3 regions of the Halomonas sp. 18071143 genome follow, and region 1 is predicted to be linked to each of the others. Evidence: predicted binding sites of a transcription regulator. Region 1 holds the regulator's gene; each other region holds the start of a gene.
The links. The regulator LexA, encoded in region 1, represses DNA repair genes until DNA is damaged. The targets are predictions, from matches to a motif close to TACTGTNTANNTANACAGTA.

Region 1 (5,130 bases):
GAGCAGGCGCCTACCCAGCGAACGTGCCGTTACATACGCAAGAGTGTTCATTGATGTCTCATTATTACCGTTTAGTTGTGTCGTGCCCGGATCAGGTGGGTATTGTGGCGCGTGTTTCCAGCTTCATTGCCCAGCAGGGCGGCTCGATCACCGAGGCCAGCCAGCACTCCGATCTGGAAACAGGGCGCTTTTTCATGCGTTATGAAATTCTCGCCGATTCACTGGGCATGTCGGCCGAGGCGCTGCGCACCGCATTCGAGCCCGTCGCCGACGAGTTCGACATGCAGTGGTCGCTGGTAGACACCCAGAAGCGCCGCCGCGTGGTGTTGATGGTTTCCCGGGAATCCCACTGCCTGGTGGACCTGCTGTATCGCTGGCAGGCTGGCGAGCTGGATTGCGATATTGTGGGCGTCATCTCCAATCATGACGACATGCGCTCGCTCACCGAGTGGTATGGCATTCCCTATCATCATGTACCGGTGGACCCGGCCAACAAGCAGGCGGCTTTCGAGCAGGTGCAGGCACAGATCGATGCTGCCCGGGCTGACTGTGTCGTGCTGGCGCGGTACATGCAGATTCTGCCGCCTTCACTGTGCGAGCGTTATGCCGGACGCGTCATCAATATTCATCACAGTTTCCTGCCTTCCTTTGCGGGGGCAAAGCCCTATCACCAGGCCTATGAGCGGGGCGTCAAGCTGATCGGTGCCACTTGCCACTACGTGACCGAAGAACTGGATGCTGGCCCCATCATCGAGCAGGATATTCACCGGGTCAGCCACTGCCATACACCCACCGATTTGGTTCGCTTTGGCCGTGATGTGGAAAAAGCCGTGCTGGCCCGCGGCTTGCGCTGGCATCTGGAAGACCGCGTATTGATTCACGGTAACAAGACCGTCGTGTTCAGCTAACTCGCCCACCGGGGAGGGGCGCCATGTCCTTTGCACAAAGCGTGCTGGCCACCTGGGCACTGCTGGCTACCTGGCTGGTGTCGGCAGGTGCTCTGGGGTGGGTGCTGTGGCAGCGCCCCTGGCAGCCGCTGCTGGAAGATACCGGTTTGCAGCATCGCTGGATGGCCGCGACGCTGGCCGTGATGCTGATGTGGCAGCTGCGGGCCCAGGCGGTCGATTGGTTAACTCTGCATCTGGTGTTTACGGTGCTGATGACGCTGGTGTTCAAGGTGCCCCTGGCCTTGATCAGCAACCTGCTGCTCAACGTGGCGATGGTGCTGATCGGGCGCAATGCCTGGGAACTGTTGGGGGCCAACGTGCTGGTGACGGGGCTGGTGCCTGCCGTGATCACGGGGGTGGTATGGCGTATCGTGGATCGCCGCTTGCCGGACAACCTGATGGTGTTTCTGTTTGCCTGCGGTTTTTTCGGTGCTGCGCTGGCGACGCTAGGGGGTGGGCTGGCGGCCGTCGGGCTGATTCTGGTGGCGGGCATCGATCCTGAAGCGATTTACCTGGCTCAGGAGTATGCCCGCTTTCTACCCTTGTTGATGCCCTCGGAAGCTTTCATCACCGGCATGCTGCTGAGCATTCTGTTGGTCTACCACCCGCACTGGGTCGCCACGTTCAACGACCATCGTTACATCGATATGCAGTAGGCGGTGGCTTGGTCCAGTGCCCTGGCCCAGTATTTTAGCCCAGGGCCTGGCCGTTCCCGCCTCGGATGACGCCTACCCCGACGCCTTCGATATCCAGCTGTTGAGTTCTCAGGTCGATTTCGATGGGGGCGAAGTCTTCGTTCTCGGCGAGCAGCGTGACGTGATGCCCCTGGCGTTTAAAACGCTTGACCGTGACCTCGTCTTCCAGGCGCGCGACGACGATCTGACCGTCACGCACGCGGTCGGTACGATGCACGGCCAGCAAGTCGCCTTCCAGAATACCCACGTCTTTCATCGACAGGCCGCGTACCCGCAGCAGGTAGTCGGCCTTGGGGGTGAAGTACTCTGCCGGCAGCGGGCAGTAACGGTCGATATGCTCCGCTGCCAGAATGGGGCTGCCCGCAGCGACTTCACCAATCACCGGCAGCCCGTTGGGCGTGGAATCGTTGGCGGCGCTGGCAGGCTCGGCTGCCGGGGGGGTGGCGTCGAGCGGTTCCTGGTTGGGCAGGCGAATGCCCCGGGACGTATTGCGGATGATGCGGATGGCGCCTTTGCGCTCCAGGGCGCGCAGATGCTCTTCGGCGGCGTTGGGTGAGCGAAAGCCCAACGCCTTGGCGATTTCGGCGCGGGTAGGGGGGTAGCCAAGCTCGCCCATGGTCTTCACGATAAAATCATATACATGCTGCTGGCGTGCGGTGAGTGGGCGTGACATATCAGACTCCAAACAGTGAAAAGACAGTCGCTACATGTCCGTAAAATCAGTATGTGTTTAAGTATACAGTATGTTGCTCTGTCCAGTACATGATGAGTTGCAATACGTTCCAGGTAGCGCAACCTGCGGTACACAGGGGATTATCGTTTGAGCCATCAGGGAGAATGGCATACTATTCGCCAACGCAACCGTCATGTTTTAAACACCTGTTTTGGGAGGGCGCTATGGCCCAGTCGGATACGGTCACACGTATTTTGGATACGGCAGAAGTGCTCTTTGCAGAGCGGGGGTTTGCCGAGACGTCACTGCGCAATATCACCAGCAAGGCGCGGGTCAACCTTGCCGCCGTTAATTATCACTTCGGGTCGAAGAAAGCGCTGATACAGGCGGTGTTTGCCCGCTACCTGGACCCGTTCTCCGAGCGCTTCCACACCGCCCTGGATGAGCTGGAAGCGCGCTATGAAGGCCAGCCCATTCCACTGGAAGTGCTGCTGGAAACCATGGCCACCACGGTACTGACCGTGCCTGCCGAGCGCCACAGCCTGAAAGTGTTCATGCGGCTGCTGGGTCTGGCCTACAGCCAGGCGCAAGGGCACTTGCGGCGCTACATCCAGCAGCAGTATGGCGATGTTTTCACGCGCTTCACCGAGCTGGTGCGCCGGGCGACCCCCGAGCTGCCGGATGCAGAGCGCTTCTGGCGGCTACACTTCATGCTGGGCACGGTGATCTTTACGCTATCGGGGCTGGATGCGCTGCGTGATATTGCTGCCAAGGATTATCAGGAGCAGGTAACGGTGCGCGACTTGATTCGGCGTCTGCGTCCCGTCGTGGTGGCCGCCATGAGCGCGCCAATGCCGTCGCCTGCAGCAACCGTGGATGAGAAGCCTCATGCAAACGCCCAGATTGGCTGACCTGCCGCCCGTTGAAGGTGGCTGGATGGAAATCGACACCCAGGCCCAACGCCTGCGCTGGTGGCAGGGGAGCGAGCTAAAGCACGAATGCGCCGTTTCCACGGGCAAGGCCGGTGTGGGGCAAGAGGAGGGCAGTGGCCGTACGCCACTGGGTTGGCACTACGTGCGGGCAGCCATTGGCGATGGGCTGCCTGAGGATGCGGTCTTTCGTGGTCGTCGCTGGACCGGAGAAATCTACTCTGCCGGTTTGGCAGCCGTCTTCCCCGAGCGCGACTGGATCTTGACACGCATACTGTGGCTATGTGGCCTGGAGCGCGGTATCAATCGCGGTGGCCGTGTCGATTCCCAGCGTCGCTACATCTACCTGCATGGTACTCCCCCTGACCAGCCCATGGGCGTTGCCGTTTCCCATGGCTGCGTGCGACTGCGCAATGCCGACCTGCTCTGGCTGTTTCAGCAGGCGCCGCCTGGCACGCCGGTATGGCTGCATTGACGTGACATGGTGTTGCTCATTTTGAAAGCTCACACGGGTGGTCTAGAATGACGCCCTTTTTCCTGGATCCAGTACGATGACTCAACCCTTAGGCCCGGTCATGCTCGACCTGGAAGGCCAGACTCTGAGCAAGGAAGACAAGCGCCTGCTGAAGAATCCTGCGGTCGGCGGTGTCATTCTGTTTGCCCGTAATGTGGAAAGCGCCACCCAAGTGCGCGAACTGTGCGACAGCATCCGCGAGGTGCGGGGTGACCTGCTGTTGGCCATCGATCAGGAAGGTGGGCGGGTTCAGCGTATCCGGCAAGGCGTGACGCGCATGCCGCCGATGGCACGCATTGGCGATGTCTTCGCCGAGGATCAGGCAGTGGGGCTGACGCTGGCCAAGGATGCCGGTTGGCTGCTGGGCATGGAGATGGCCGCCTGCGGCCTGGACATCAGCTTTGCCCCCGTGTTGGATGTGGACAGCGGAATTTCCAGCGTGATTGGTGACCGCAGCTTCAGCCGAGACCCTCAGCACGTTGCCTTGCTGGGGCAGGCCTTCGTGCACGGGTTGCACGAAGCGGGAATGGCGGCCGTGGGTAAGCACTTTCCCGGTCATGGCGGCGTGGGGGCTGATTCGCACACTGCACTGCCGGTGGATGAACGTCCGCTCTCGGCCATCAAGGAGCACGATCTGGTGCCCTTCAGCCAGCTTGCCACGCTGCTCAACGGCGTCATGCCCGCCCATATCGTCTACTCTGCCTTCGATTCCCGCCCGGCTGGTTTTTCCCCCAGCTGGCTAGGCATGTTGCGTGAGTCGCTGGGCTTCAAAGGGTGCATCTTCTCGGATGACCTGAGCATGGCCGGCGCCCATGAGGCGGGTGGCCCCGCCGAGCGCGCCAAGGCTGCCCTGACGGCGGGCTGCGACATGCTGCTGATCTGCAACGACCGTGAGGCGGCGCTGGAAGTGGTGCAGGCCTGTCATGACGTATTCAACAAGCGACCCGCCAAGCTGCGTTATGGCCGGGCGCGGCCGCAGCTGGAAGCATTGGCCGCGCTGGGCCGTTGGCGCAAGACCCACGCCAGGCTGGAAGCGCTGGTGGCTGACGCCAGCTAATTGACCCATAGACTGTTTTGGAGAGGCTCGATGTCCAAATTGGATAAAGAGGCGCTGGAGTCGCTGGACTCCATGCGCGAGTTGATGGACAACGCCGACTGTTTGATTTCACAGGAGCAGGTCGAGCGTGCCCTTGACCGTATGGCAGAAGAGATCACCCGCGACCTGGGCGATAAGTTGCCGGTCTTCTACTGCGTCATGAACGGTGGTTTGATCACCACCGGTCATCTGCTGACGCGGCTGGGCTTTCCCCTGGAAGTGGACTACCTGCACGCGACCCGCTACCGCAATGAGCTGCGCGGCGGCGAGCTGTTC
Region 2 (5,130 bases), 1.7 Mb from region 1:
TGCGGGTCGTCATCGTCTGGCAAGGGAGCGATATCCCGTGACAGCTTCTGGAATTCCCGGTGCAGCTCGATGCCCCGACGCGCTCTCAGGCTACGTTGGGCGGCGCTGCGCCGACGTTGGGCATGCTCATCGACCTCCATACTCATGAATATGTCGAGCAATTCGCTTTTTACCGAGGTCATTCGTTCGACGTTTCTCATAATCGACGCTCCTCCAGGTGAGTTGCCTACGTCCACCTGCATCCGTGACGACTGATTTTTAAATGATGCAGTGCGGCACGTCACTTCTTACTATAACCTACTTGACAAAATGATGACGATTCTTGAAGAAATGGGTTAACGCCTTTTAAACGGCAGTACTCTCATGAAGGACGCTGCCCCCGATGCAACACTCAGGCATACTGTGGCCTATTCATGGCCGCACAAGCACGATCAAGAATTTAAGGAGCTGAACGTGAGCCGCGCCCTGTTCGATGAAATGAGACGCCGCATGGAGCATTTCCGTCGCTCCGAACAAAAGGTCGCGCGGTTCGTGCTGCGCAACCCCGATGAAGTCATTCACATGCGCATCGTGGACCTGGCCACCGAAGCAAAGGTGAGCGAGCCCACGGTGGTGCGCTTCTGCCGTGCGCTGGGCTGCAACGGCTTTCAGGATTTCAAGCTGCAGCTGGCCCAGATGCTGGCCAGCGGAAGCCAGTTCGCGCAGTTCTCGATGAACGACAGCGACTCGGTGGCCGAATTCTCCCACAGCATTTTCGACTCCACCGTGGGCACGCTGCTGTCGGTGCGCGACCGGCTCGATAACGATGCGCTGGGCAAGGCCGTCAATGCACTGGCCATGGCCAATCGCGTCGAGTTCTACGGCTTTGGCGCCTCCGGCGCGGTGGCCTTCGATGCCCAGCACAAGTTTTTCCGCCTGCAGATCTCGACCTCTGCCTACGCCGACCCGCACATGCAGAACATGTCGGCGGTGACCCTGCAGGAGGGCGACGTGGTGGTCGCCATCTCGCAGACAGGCCGTACCCGGGCGCTAGTAGCCAGCGTTCGCCTGGCCCGCGAAGCAGGCGCTACCGTGATCGGCCTGTGCCCCAGCGAATCGCCGCTGGCCCAGGAGGTCAGCCTGCCGCTGTTTATCGACGTGCACGAAGACACCGAGATCTACACCCCGCTCAGCTCGCGTATTGCCCACCTGGTGCTGATCGATGTGCTGGCGGTGGGTGTGGCCAAGACCCGGGGCCCCAAGCTGGCCGAGCAGCTGAAAGCGGTGAAGAAGAGCCTGACCACGCTGCGTTACCCGGAAGAGTCCTGAGCAACGGTTCTGAGAAAGAGCCCTGAGCCAGCGTCCTGAAGACACGCTGTATGCACAGCCAGTGTGCTGGCTGTGCTAGACTGGTCGCCCCTTTTTTGAACCGGCAGCGGCTTATATGGACGACGTCACGGCGATACTCGATCATCTCAACCCGGCCCAGCGGGAAGCCGTCAGTGCGCCCCAGGGCAACCTTCTGGTACTGGCCGGCGCCGGTTCCGGCAAAACGCGTGTGCTGGTCCACCGCATTGCCTGGCTGATGCAGGCCGAAGGGCTTTCCCCTTATGCCCTGCTGGCCGTCACGTTTACCAACAAGGCAGCCCGCGAGATGCGCACGCGTCTGGAAGCCTTGCTGGGCATCTCCATGCGCCATGTCTGGGTGGGTACCTTTCACTCGATCTCGCACCGGCTGCTGCGCACCCATTGGCAGGATGCCCGCCTGCCCCAGCACTTTCAGATCATCGACTCCGATGACCAGCTGCGGCTGATCAAGCGGCTGCTGAAAGATTACTCGATTGACGATGAGCGCTTCCCGCCACGCCAGGTGCAGGGGTTCATTTCTGGTTGCAAGGAAGAGGGCCTGCGACCCCATCAGGTGAACGTCAATGGCGATGCGTACCTCGCCCAGATGGTCGAGCTCTACGAGCGCTACCAGTTCACCTGCGAGCGAGGCGGGCTGGTGGATTTCGGTGAGCTGCTGCTGCGCAGCCTGGAGCTGTTGCGCGACAACCCGCCGTTGCTGAACCACTATCGCGAGCGCTTTGGCCATGTGCTGGTGGACGAGTTTCAGGATACCAATACCCTGCAGTACGCCTGGCTCAAGCTGCTCACCGGCCAGCAGACCCCGATGACCGCCGTGGGCGATGACGACCAGTCCATTTACGGCTGGCGGGGCGCCAAGGTCGAGAACATTCGTCGCTTCGAAGAAGAGTTTCCCAACACTCATACCGTGCGCCTGGAGCAGAACTATCGCTCTACCAGCGCGATTCTGGAAGCGGCCAATACGCTGATCAGCCACAACAGCGAGCGTCTCGGCAAGAACCTATGGACCGATGGCGCCGAAGGCGAGCCTATCTCGGTGTATGCGGGGTTCAACGACCTCGAAGAGGCCCGCTATATCGTCGATACCATCAAGGAGAAGGTCAACGAAGGCTTCAACCGCCGGGACGTGGCCATCCTCTACCGTTCCAACGCCCAGTCGCGCCTGCTGGAAGAGACGCTGATTCGCCAGGGCATGCCCTATCGTATCTATGGCGGCCACCGCTTTTATGAGCGGCTGGAAATCAAGAACGCCCTGGCCTACCTGCGCTTGCTGCTCAACCGTGATGACGATGCCTCCCTGGAGCGCGTCATCAATGTGCCCACCCGAGGCATCGGCACGCGCACCGTGGAAATCGTCCGCCATCACGCCCGGGAGCAGAGCGTATCGCTGTGGCAAGCGCTGCACGATGCGATCCAGGACGGCACCTTGAAAGGCCGCGCAGGCAACGCCGTGCAGGCCTTTACCAACCTGATCGAGCAGCTGGACAACGACACCTCGGGGCTGCCGCTCCACGAGATCATCGACCACGTCACGGCACGCACCGGGCTGATCGAGCACCATCAAAGCGAGCGCGGTGAAAAAGGCCAGGCCCGGGTCGAGAACCTGGAAGAGCTGGTCAACGCGGCCCGGGCCTTTACCCATGGCGATGCCTTCGAGACACCGGAAGCCGGAGAAGGCATGGCCGCGCTGGAAGCCTTCCTTTCGGAAGCCGCCCTCAACGCAGGCGACCATGAAGCCGAGGAGTTCGAAGACAGCGTGCAGCTGATGACCCTGCACTCGGCCAAGGGGCTGGAGTTCCCGGTGGTGTTCATTGCCGGGGTGGAAGAGGGGCTGTTTCCCCACAAGATGTCCGTGGAGGAGCCAGGCCGCCTGGAGGAGGAGCGCCGCCTGTGCTACGTGGGCGTGACGCGCGCCATGCAGAAGCTCTACCTGACCCACGCCGAGACTCGCCGCCTGCACGGCAAAGAGGTGTTTCCCCGCCCCTCCCGGTTTCTCCGTGAGCTACCGCCTCATCTGCTGGAAGAAGTGCGTCTGCGCGGCCATGTCTCGCGCCCCGTGACCGCTTCACGGCCCAGCTTTGCCCAATCCAGCATCGAAAGCGACGGCGACCTGCCTGCCCTGCATGTCGGCCAGCGGGTGGGCCACCCGGTGTTCGGCGAAGGCATCATTCTGAACGCCGAAGGCGAAGGCGCTCGGGCGCGGGTTCAGGTGAGCTTTGACGGCGAAGGCGTGAAGTGGCTGGTACTCGGGTTTGCCAAGCTCTCCCCCCTGTAACCCGTTGACCCGCCAGCAGGCGTGAGCACTTGCCCAATAAAACCTGCTTGGCGCATACTGGCAGGCGGACACTGCGCTCACTGCGCTTATAAAAAACTTCCAATAATTTCGGAGTCATGCCCGCCATGCAACGCCGTCAATTCCTGAAAACCGCCGGCCTGGGTGCCGCCGGTGTCGCTGCTGCACCGTTCGTATCGACTGCCAGCGCCAATGAAACCTATACCTGGGACATGGTGACTTCATGGCCCAAGAATTTCCCGGCTCTGGGCACCGGCGCCAATGACTTTGCTCGCCGCGTGGAAGAGCTGTCCAACGGCCGTATGCGTATTCGGGTCCATGGCGCGGGCGAGCTGGTGCCTGCGCTGGAAGTCTTCGATGCCGTCGCCGCCGGCACCGCCGAAATGGGCCACTCCGCCTCTTACTACTGGCGTGGCAAAGTGGCCGCCTCGCAGTTCTTCACGGCAGTGCCGTTTGGCATGAACACCACCGAAATGAACGCCTGGCTGTACCATGGCGGCGGTCAGGAGCTGTGGGACGAGATCTACGCCAACCACAACCTGAAGCCTTTTGCCGTCGGCAACACCGGCACTCAGATGGCGGGCTGGTTCAAGAAAGAGATCAATTCGCTGGCCGACATGCAGGGCATTCGCCTGCGCCTGCCGGGCCTGGCCGGTGAAGCCATGAACGGTATCGGTGTCACCACCGTGAACATGCCAGGCTCCGAAATCTTCACTTCGCTGCAAACCGGTGTTCTGGATGCCGCCGACTGGGTAGGCCCCTACAACGACATGGCCTTCGGCCTGCATCAGGTGGCCGACTACTACTACACGTCGGTATGGAACGAGCCCACGGCGGTACTGGAAGGCACCGTCAACCTGGACGCCTGGAATGCCCTGCCGGAAGACCTGCAGGACGTGATTCGCGAAGCGGCACGTGCCTCCAACCTGGCCATGATCAGCGAGTTCGCCTACCGCAACGCCCAGGCGCTGGAAACGCTGGTCGACGAGCACGGCGTGCAGCTGCGCACCTTCCCGGATGACGTCATGGCCGCGCTGTACGAGTCCTCCAAAGAAGTCATTCAGCGCCAGGTCGATGGCGACGAAGAGTCGCGTCGCGTGTGGGAATCCTACTCGGCCTTCCAGAGCGTGCTGCGCCCCTTCAGTGACGTAGGCGAGTATGCCTACCTGAAGAGCCGCGACAGCGTGGGTGCCTGATCACCTTCGACTCAAAAGGGCGCCTCGGCGCCCTTTTTGTTATGACGCCTTTGTTATGACGACGGTGTCATGGCCACATCAGCTGTGAACCGCTCTGATCCGACCATTATCATCCAGCGCCACCATGACGAAACGCGCTTCGGTGACTTTCTGGCGCTCTTCGATATGTCGGCCATGGGGTGGGCGCACCCAGACCTCCACGTCGATGCGGATCGAGCTGTGGCCAATATCCTGTACCTGGGTGTATACACTGACCATGGAACCCACGCGCACCGGGCTTAGAAAATCCATGGC
Region 3 (5,130 bases), 1.6 Mb from region 1:
CTCGGGGGCGGTCTCAGGCGTGGGGGCCTGCTGGGTTGGCTGCATGCTGTCCATTGGGTCAGTGCCTTCGACGGCAGGCCCCACGCCACGGTCAGAGCTGACCGGCAGGTCGCCAGACAGGTCGCCTTGCTGCTCGACGTTCACCAGTCGGCCAGCGTTATCGAAGGTGAGCGTGACGCGACGCTGTTCCACGCCCCCGTACGCTTTATCGAGGCGGTACACGTAGTCCCACTGGCGGGCATCGAAGGGGGCTTCCAGCAGCGGCCTGCCCATCACATAGGTGACCTGTTCCTGGGTCATGCCCGGCTGGAGCTGGCTGACCATCTCCTGGGTGACCAGGTTGCCTTGGGGGATGTCGCGCTTGTACACGCCGACGTAACTGCAGCCGCTAACGACGGTCAGGGCAACGGAAAGAGTAATGATACGAGTCAATTTTTGCATTTGAGCCTGTTCTTCACTATCGTGGTTTCGGTCGATGATACCCGACCTAACCTGTTACTGCGAAGAGCAACCATGGCCGATCAGAACCATGAACTACGCAAAGCCGGGCTGAAAGTGACCCTGCCGCGCGTCAAGATCCTGCAGATTCTCGAAAATGCTTCGGGCCAACACCACCTTAGCGCAGAAGAAGTGTATAAAACACTGATTGATGCGGGCGAGGATGTTGGTCTGGCGACCGTCTACCGCGTGCTGACTCAGTTCGAGTCGGCAGGCCTTGTGATTCGTCACAATTTCGACGGTGGCCATGCGGTCTTCGAGATGACCCAAGAAGACCACCATGACCACATGGTGTGTCTGGAAAGCGGTGAAATCATCGAGTTCGTCGATGACATCATCGAGCGTCGCCAGCAAGAGATCGCCGAAGAGCACGGCTACGAGCTAGTGGACCACGCTCTGGTGCTGTACGTACGCCCCCGTGGGTCGGACGTCACGCGCCAGGACAGTGGCCCCACGAACCGCAAGTAGTCCGCTGCTACATGAAAACGCCCCTGGGGTGCCAGAGATGACTGTCTGGCGCCCCAGGGGCGTTTTTTTAGGCAAGATGTGGATGAAAGGCGCTGCCTTCACCCGGCGAAGGGCAAAGGCTTGGCGTGAGTTTGGTTGAGTTTGGTTGAGCCTAGTGAGGAGGGCGCTGGCTGGCGTGCAGCATCTCACGGGCATGGGCCAGGGTCTGGTCGGAAAGCGTGACTCCGCCCAGCATGCGGGCCAGCTCGCTGATGCGGCCTCGCTCATCCAGCAGTGCCATATGGGTCAGAGTGGTATCGCGTTTGGCGCGTTTTTCGATGTGCAGATGCTGATGTGCCTGGGCGGCCACCTGCGGCAGGTGGGTCACGGTCATCACCTGGCCGTTTTCGCCCAGCTTGCGCAGCAGCTGGCCGACGATTTCGGCCGTCGCACCGGAAATGCCCACGTCCACTTCATCGAAGACCAGGCTGGGAATGGTAGAGTGCGAGGCCGCCACGACCTGAATGGCCAAACTGATACGCGACAGTTCACCGCCGGATGCCACTTTCGCCAGCGGGCGCGCAGGCTGGCCAGGGTTGGCGCTGATCAGGAACTGGACGTGATCCAGCCCTTCTGGGGTGGGCGTGTCGCGAGGGGTAACGTCGACATCGAAACGCGCCTTGCCCATGGCCAGAAAGGCCAGCTGCTGCTGAACTTCCTTGCCTAGCCGCACCGCCGCCTTTTGGCGAGCTTCACTGAGCAGCTTGGCATTGCTGCGGTAGCGCTCCCGGTAGTCGGCCACCTGGCTGCTCAGGGCTTCCAGGTCATCGTCACTGGCTTCCAGTTGCGCCACTTCCTGACGTAGCTGGGCATGCAGGGCGCAGATTTCTTCCGGGGCGACATGGTGCTTGCGCGCAATGCGGTGCACGTCGCCCATGCGCTCCTCGACCCAGGCCAGTCGCTCGGGGTCCAGTTCGGTGGTGCTGGCCAGGCGCTGCAGCTCGCTGGCGGCTTCTTCTACCTGAATGCGCGCATCGCTGAGCATGGCCAGGGTGTTGGCCAGCGTGCCCTTATCGCTGCCGGGCAGGGCGCTCAAGTGTGCGTAGGCCTGGTTCAGCAACGACAGCGCACCGCCCTCATCGTTTTCACAGCAGTCGGCGGCAAACTGGGTTTCTCGCAGAGTCTCTTCCGCGTGGGCCAGCGTGTGCTGCTCTTCTTCCAGGGTTTGCAGTTCGCCTTCGGCGAGGCCCAGCTGGTCGAGCTCTTCCACCTGATAGCGCAGCAGCTGGCGCTTGGCCTCTACCTCGCTGCCCTCTTCACTGAGCTTTTTCAACCGACGACGGGCATTGCGCCATTCACGGTAAGTCTCGGCCAGCTGCTGGCTGCGCTCACGAAGCCCGGCGTAGTCATCCAGTAGCGCCAGGTGGGTTTCTTCGCGCATGAGCGCCTGGTGGGCGTGCTGGCCATGAATTTGAATCAGCTGTTCGCCCAGCGATTTCAGGTCGGCAATGGTGGCCGGGTGGCCGTTGATCCATGCTTTGGAGCGCCCGCTGGCGGTAACGACGCGGCGTAACAGGCACTCGTCGGTAGGCAGTTCCCGGGCCTGCAGCCACTCGATGGCGGCGGGCAGGTGTTGAATGTCGAAGCGGGCGGAAAGGTCGGTGCGCTCGCAGCCGTGGCGCACGCTGCCTGCGTCGGCGCGCTCGCCCAGGCAGAGTCCCAGTGCGCCCAGCAGTATGGATTTACCCGCCCCGGTTTCCCCCGTGATGGCGGTCATGCCACGGCTGAGGTCGAGTTCAAGGCGGTCAACAATCGCGTAATCCTGGATCGCTAGCTGTGTCAGCATGAGGCCTCCTGAGGCGGTGCATCCCGAGTGCTGGATACTTATCCAATAATTGTTGTTTTATACAGTAGTCGATAACTCACTTCAATGCCCCTCTTGAGATGGCTTCGATGGCCCCCATATAGCTTTTATCCGTGGTCTAAATCCCGCGAATCAACTCAGGTGGCCGCCAACGGCACCGCTACGTATTTCAGGAGCAAGGCATGGCTAAAGAACCGCAAACCCCGTTGGATGAAGAGCTGGCGCGTCAGGAGCAGGAAGCCGAAGTCACGGAGCCAACGGCAGAAGAGCGCCTGGTAGAAGGTGAGCTGGAAGGGCTGATCGACGACGAGCCGGTGGTGGACGCAGACATAGGTAACCCTGAAGCCGACGTGCTGGCCGCCCAGGTAGAAGAGCTGGAGCAGAGCCTGGCTCAGGCCAAGGACCAGGCCCTGCGCGCTGCCGCTGAAGCGCAGAACGTGCGCCGTCGCGCCGAGCAAGAGGCCGAGAAGGCGCGCAAGTTTGCGCTGGAGAAGTTCGTCAAGGAGCTGCTGCCCGTGGTGGACAGCCTGGAGAAAGCCCTGGAAAGCATGCAGCAAGACGCTTCCGACGTGCATCGCGAAGGCGTCTCCATGACCCTGAAGATGCAGCTGGACGTGCTGGCCAAGTTTGGCGTCGAAAGCATCGAGCCCCAGGGCGAGCCCTTCGACCCGCAGATGCATGAAGCCATGGCCATGGTGCCCAATCCCGAGCTGGAGCCCAATACGGTAATGGACGTCATGCAGAAGGGCTACTCCCTGAATGGCCGTCTGGTGCGTCCCGCGATGGTGGTGGTCAGCCAGAAAGCCGGTTAATCCGATGACGCATTGCAGAAAAAAGCCCTTGAAATGCGCCAGCCGGCCCCCAAATAAAGGGCAACCCGCGAGAATGCTCGCAAACGCCTTAAACAGTTTTGACGGCGTAAACCACTAGTTTTTTGTTTCAACCGAATTCGAGGTTTTTGCTATGGGACGCATTATTGGTATCGACCTGGGCACCACAAACTCTTGTGTAGCCGTGCTCGATGGTGACAGCGCTAAAGTCATTGAAAACGCCGAAGGCGGTCGTACCACGCCTTCCATCATTGCCTACACCGATGACGGCGAAACCCTGGTAGGTCAGGCGGCCAAGCGTCAGGCCGTGACCAACCCGGAAAACACCCTTTACGCCATCAAGCGTCTGATCGGTCGTCGTTTCAAGGACGACGTCGTTCAAAAAGACATCAAGATGGTGCCGTACAAGATTGCCGAAGCCGACAACGGTGACGCGTGGGTAGAAGTCAAAGGCAAGAAGATGGCTCCCCCGCAGGTCAGCGCCGAAGTGCTGAAGAAGATGAAGAAGACCGCCGAAGACTACCTCGGCGAGCCGGTGACCGAAGCGGTCATCACCGTACCGGCCTACTTCAACGACAGCCAGCGTCAGGCCACCAAGGATGCGGGCCGTATTGCCGGTCTGGACGTCAAGCGCATCATCAACGAGCCGACTGCCGCAGCGCTTGCCTACGGCATGGACAAGTCGCGTGGTGACAAGACCATCGCGGTCTACGACCTGGGCGGCGGTACCTTCGATATCTCCATCATCGAAGTCGCCGACGTTGACGGTGAAACCCAGTTCGAAGTACTGGCCACCAACGGTGACACCTTCCTGGGCGGTGAAGATTTCGACCTGGCGCTGATCAACTACCTGGTCGACCAGTTTAAAACCGACAGCGGCATTGATCTGTCGGGCGACAACCTGGCCATGCAGCGTCTGAAGGAAGCCGCTGAGAAAGCCAAGATCGAGCTTTCCAGCGCTCAGCAGACCGACGTCAACCTGCCGTACATCACGGCAGACAACACAGGCCCGAAACACCTGAACGTCAAGGTGACCCGTGCCAAGCTGGAGTCGCTGGTAGAAGACCTGGTGCAGCGCTCTCTCGAGCCGTGCAAAACGGCGCTGAAAGATGCTGGCCTGTCCGCGTCTGAAATCGACGAAGTGATTCTGGTCGGTGGCCAGACCCGCATGCCGATGGTTCAGAAAAAAGCGGCAGACTTCTTCGGTAAAGAAGCCCGTAAAGACGTCAATCCCGATGAAGCCGTCGCCGTGGGCGCCGCGATTCAGGGTGGCGTACTGGGCGGCGACGTGAAAGACGTTCTGCTGCTGGACGTCACGCCGTTGACCCTGGGTATCGAAACCATGGGTGGCGTCATGACGCCGCTGATCGACAAGAACACCACCATCCCCACCAAGAAGACTCAAACCTTCTCGACGGCGGATGACAACCAGACGGCGGTGACCATTCACGTCGTGCAGGGCGAGCGTAAGCAAGTGTCGCAGAACAAGTC

Region 2: uvrD (DNA helicase II) is a predicted target of LexA. The motif match lies at 1,353-1,372, and genes of this name have one in related genera.
Region 3: recN (DNA repair protein RecN) is a predicted target of LexA. The motif match lies at 2,839-2,858, and genes of this name have one in related genera.

What each region holds. Positions count from the first base shown of each region.
Region 1 covers NZ_CP078120.1:2,011,045-2,016,174, reverse strand. The annotation lists gene purU (formyltetrahydrofolate deformylase) at 54-908, shown strand; gene KVY02_RS09360 (energy-coupling factor ABC transporter permease) at 932-1,603, shown strand; gene lexA (transcriptional repressor LexA) at 1,638-2,315, opposite strand; gene KVY02_RS09350 (TetR/AcrR family transcriptional regulator) at 2,540-3,226, shown strand; gene KVY02_RS09345 (L,D-transpeptidase) at 3,204-3,719, shown strand; gene nagZ (beta-N-acetylhexosaminidase) at 3,796-4,815, shown strand; gene KVY02_RS09335 (hypoxanthine-guanine phosphoribosyltransferase) at 4,846-5,130, shown strand, end outside.
Region 2 covers NZ_CP078120.1:3,744,930-3,750,059, forward strand. The annotation lists gene KVY02_RS17590 (PA3496 family putative envelope integrity protein) at 1-200, opposite strand, end outside; gene hexR (transcriptional regulator HexR) at 454-1,308, shown strand; gene uvrD (DNA helicase II) at 1,424-3,622, shown strand; gene KVY02_RS17605 (TRAP transporter substrate-binding protein) at 3,748-4,836, shown strand; gene KVY02_RS17610 (acyl-CoA thioesterase) at 4,915-5,130, opposite strand, start outside.
Region 3 covers NZ_CP078120.1:384,787-389,916, forward strand. The annotation lists gene KVY02_RS01925 (outer membrane protein assembly factor BamE) at 1-441, opposite strand, end outside; gene fur (ferric iron uptake transcriptional regulator) at 514-966, shown strand; gene recN (DNA repair protein RecN) at 1,118-2,791, opposite strand; gene grpE (nucleotide exchange factor GrpE) at 2,992-3,621, shown strand; gene dnaK (molecular chaperone DnaK) at 3,773-5,130, shown strand, end outside.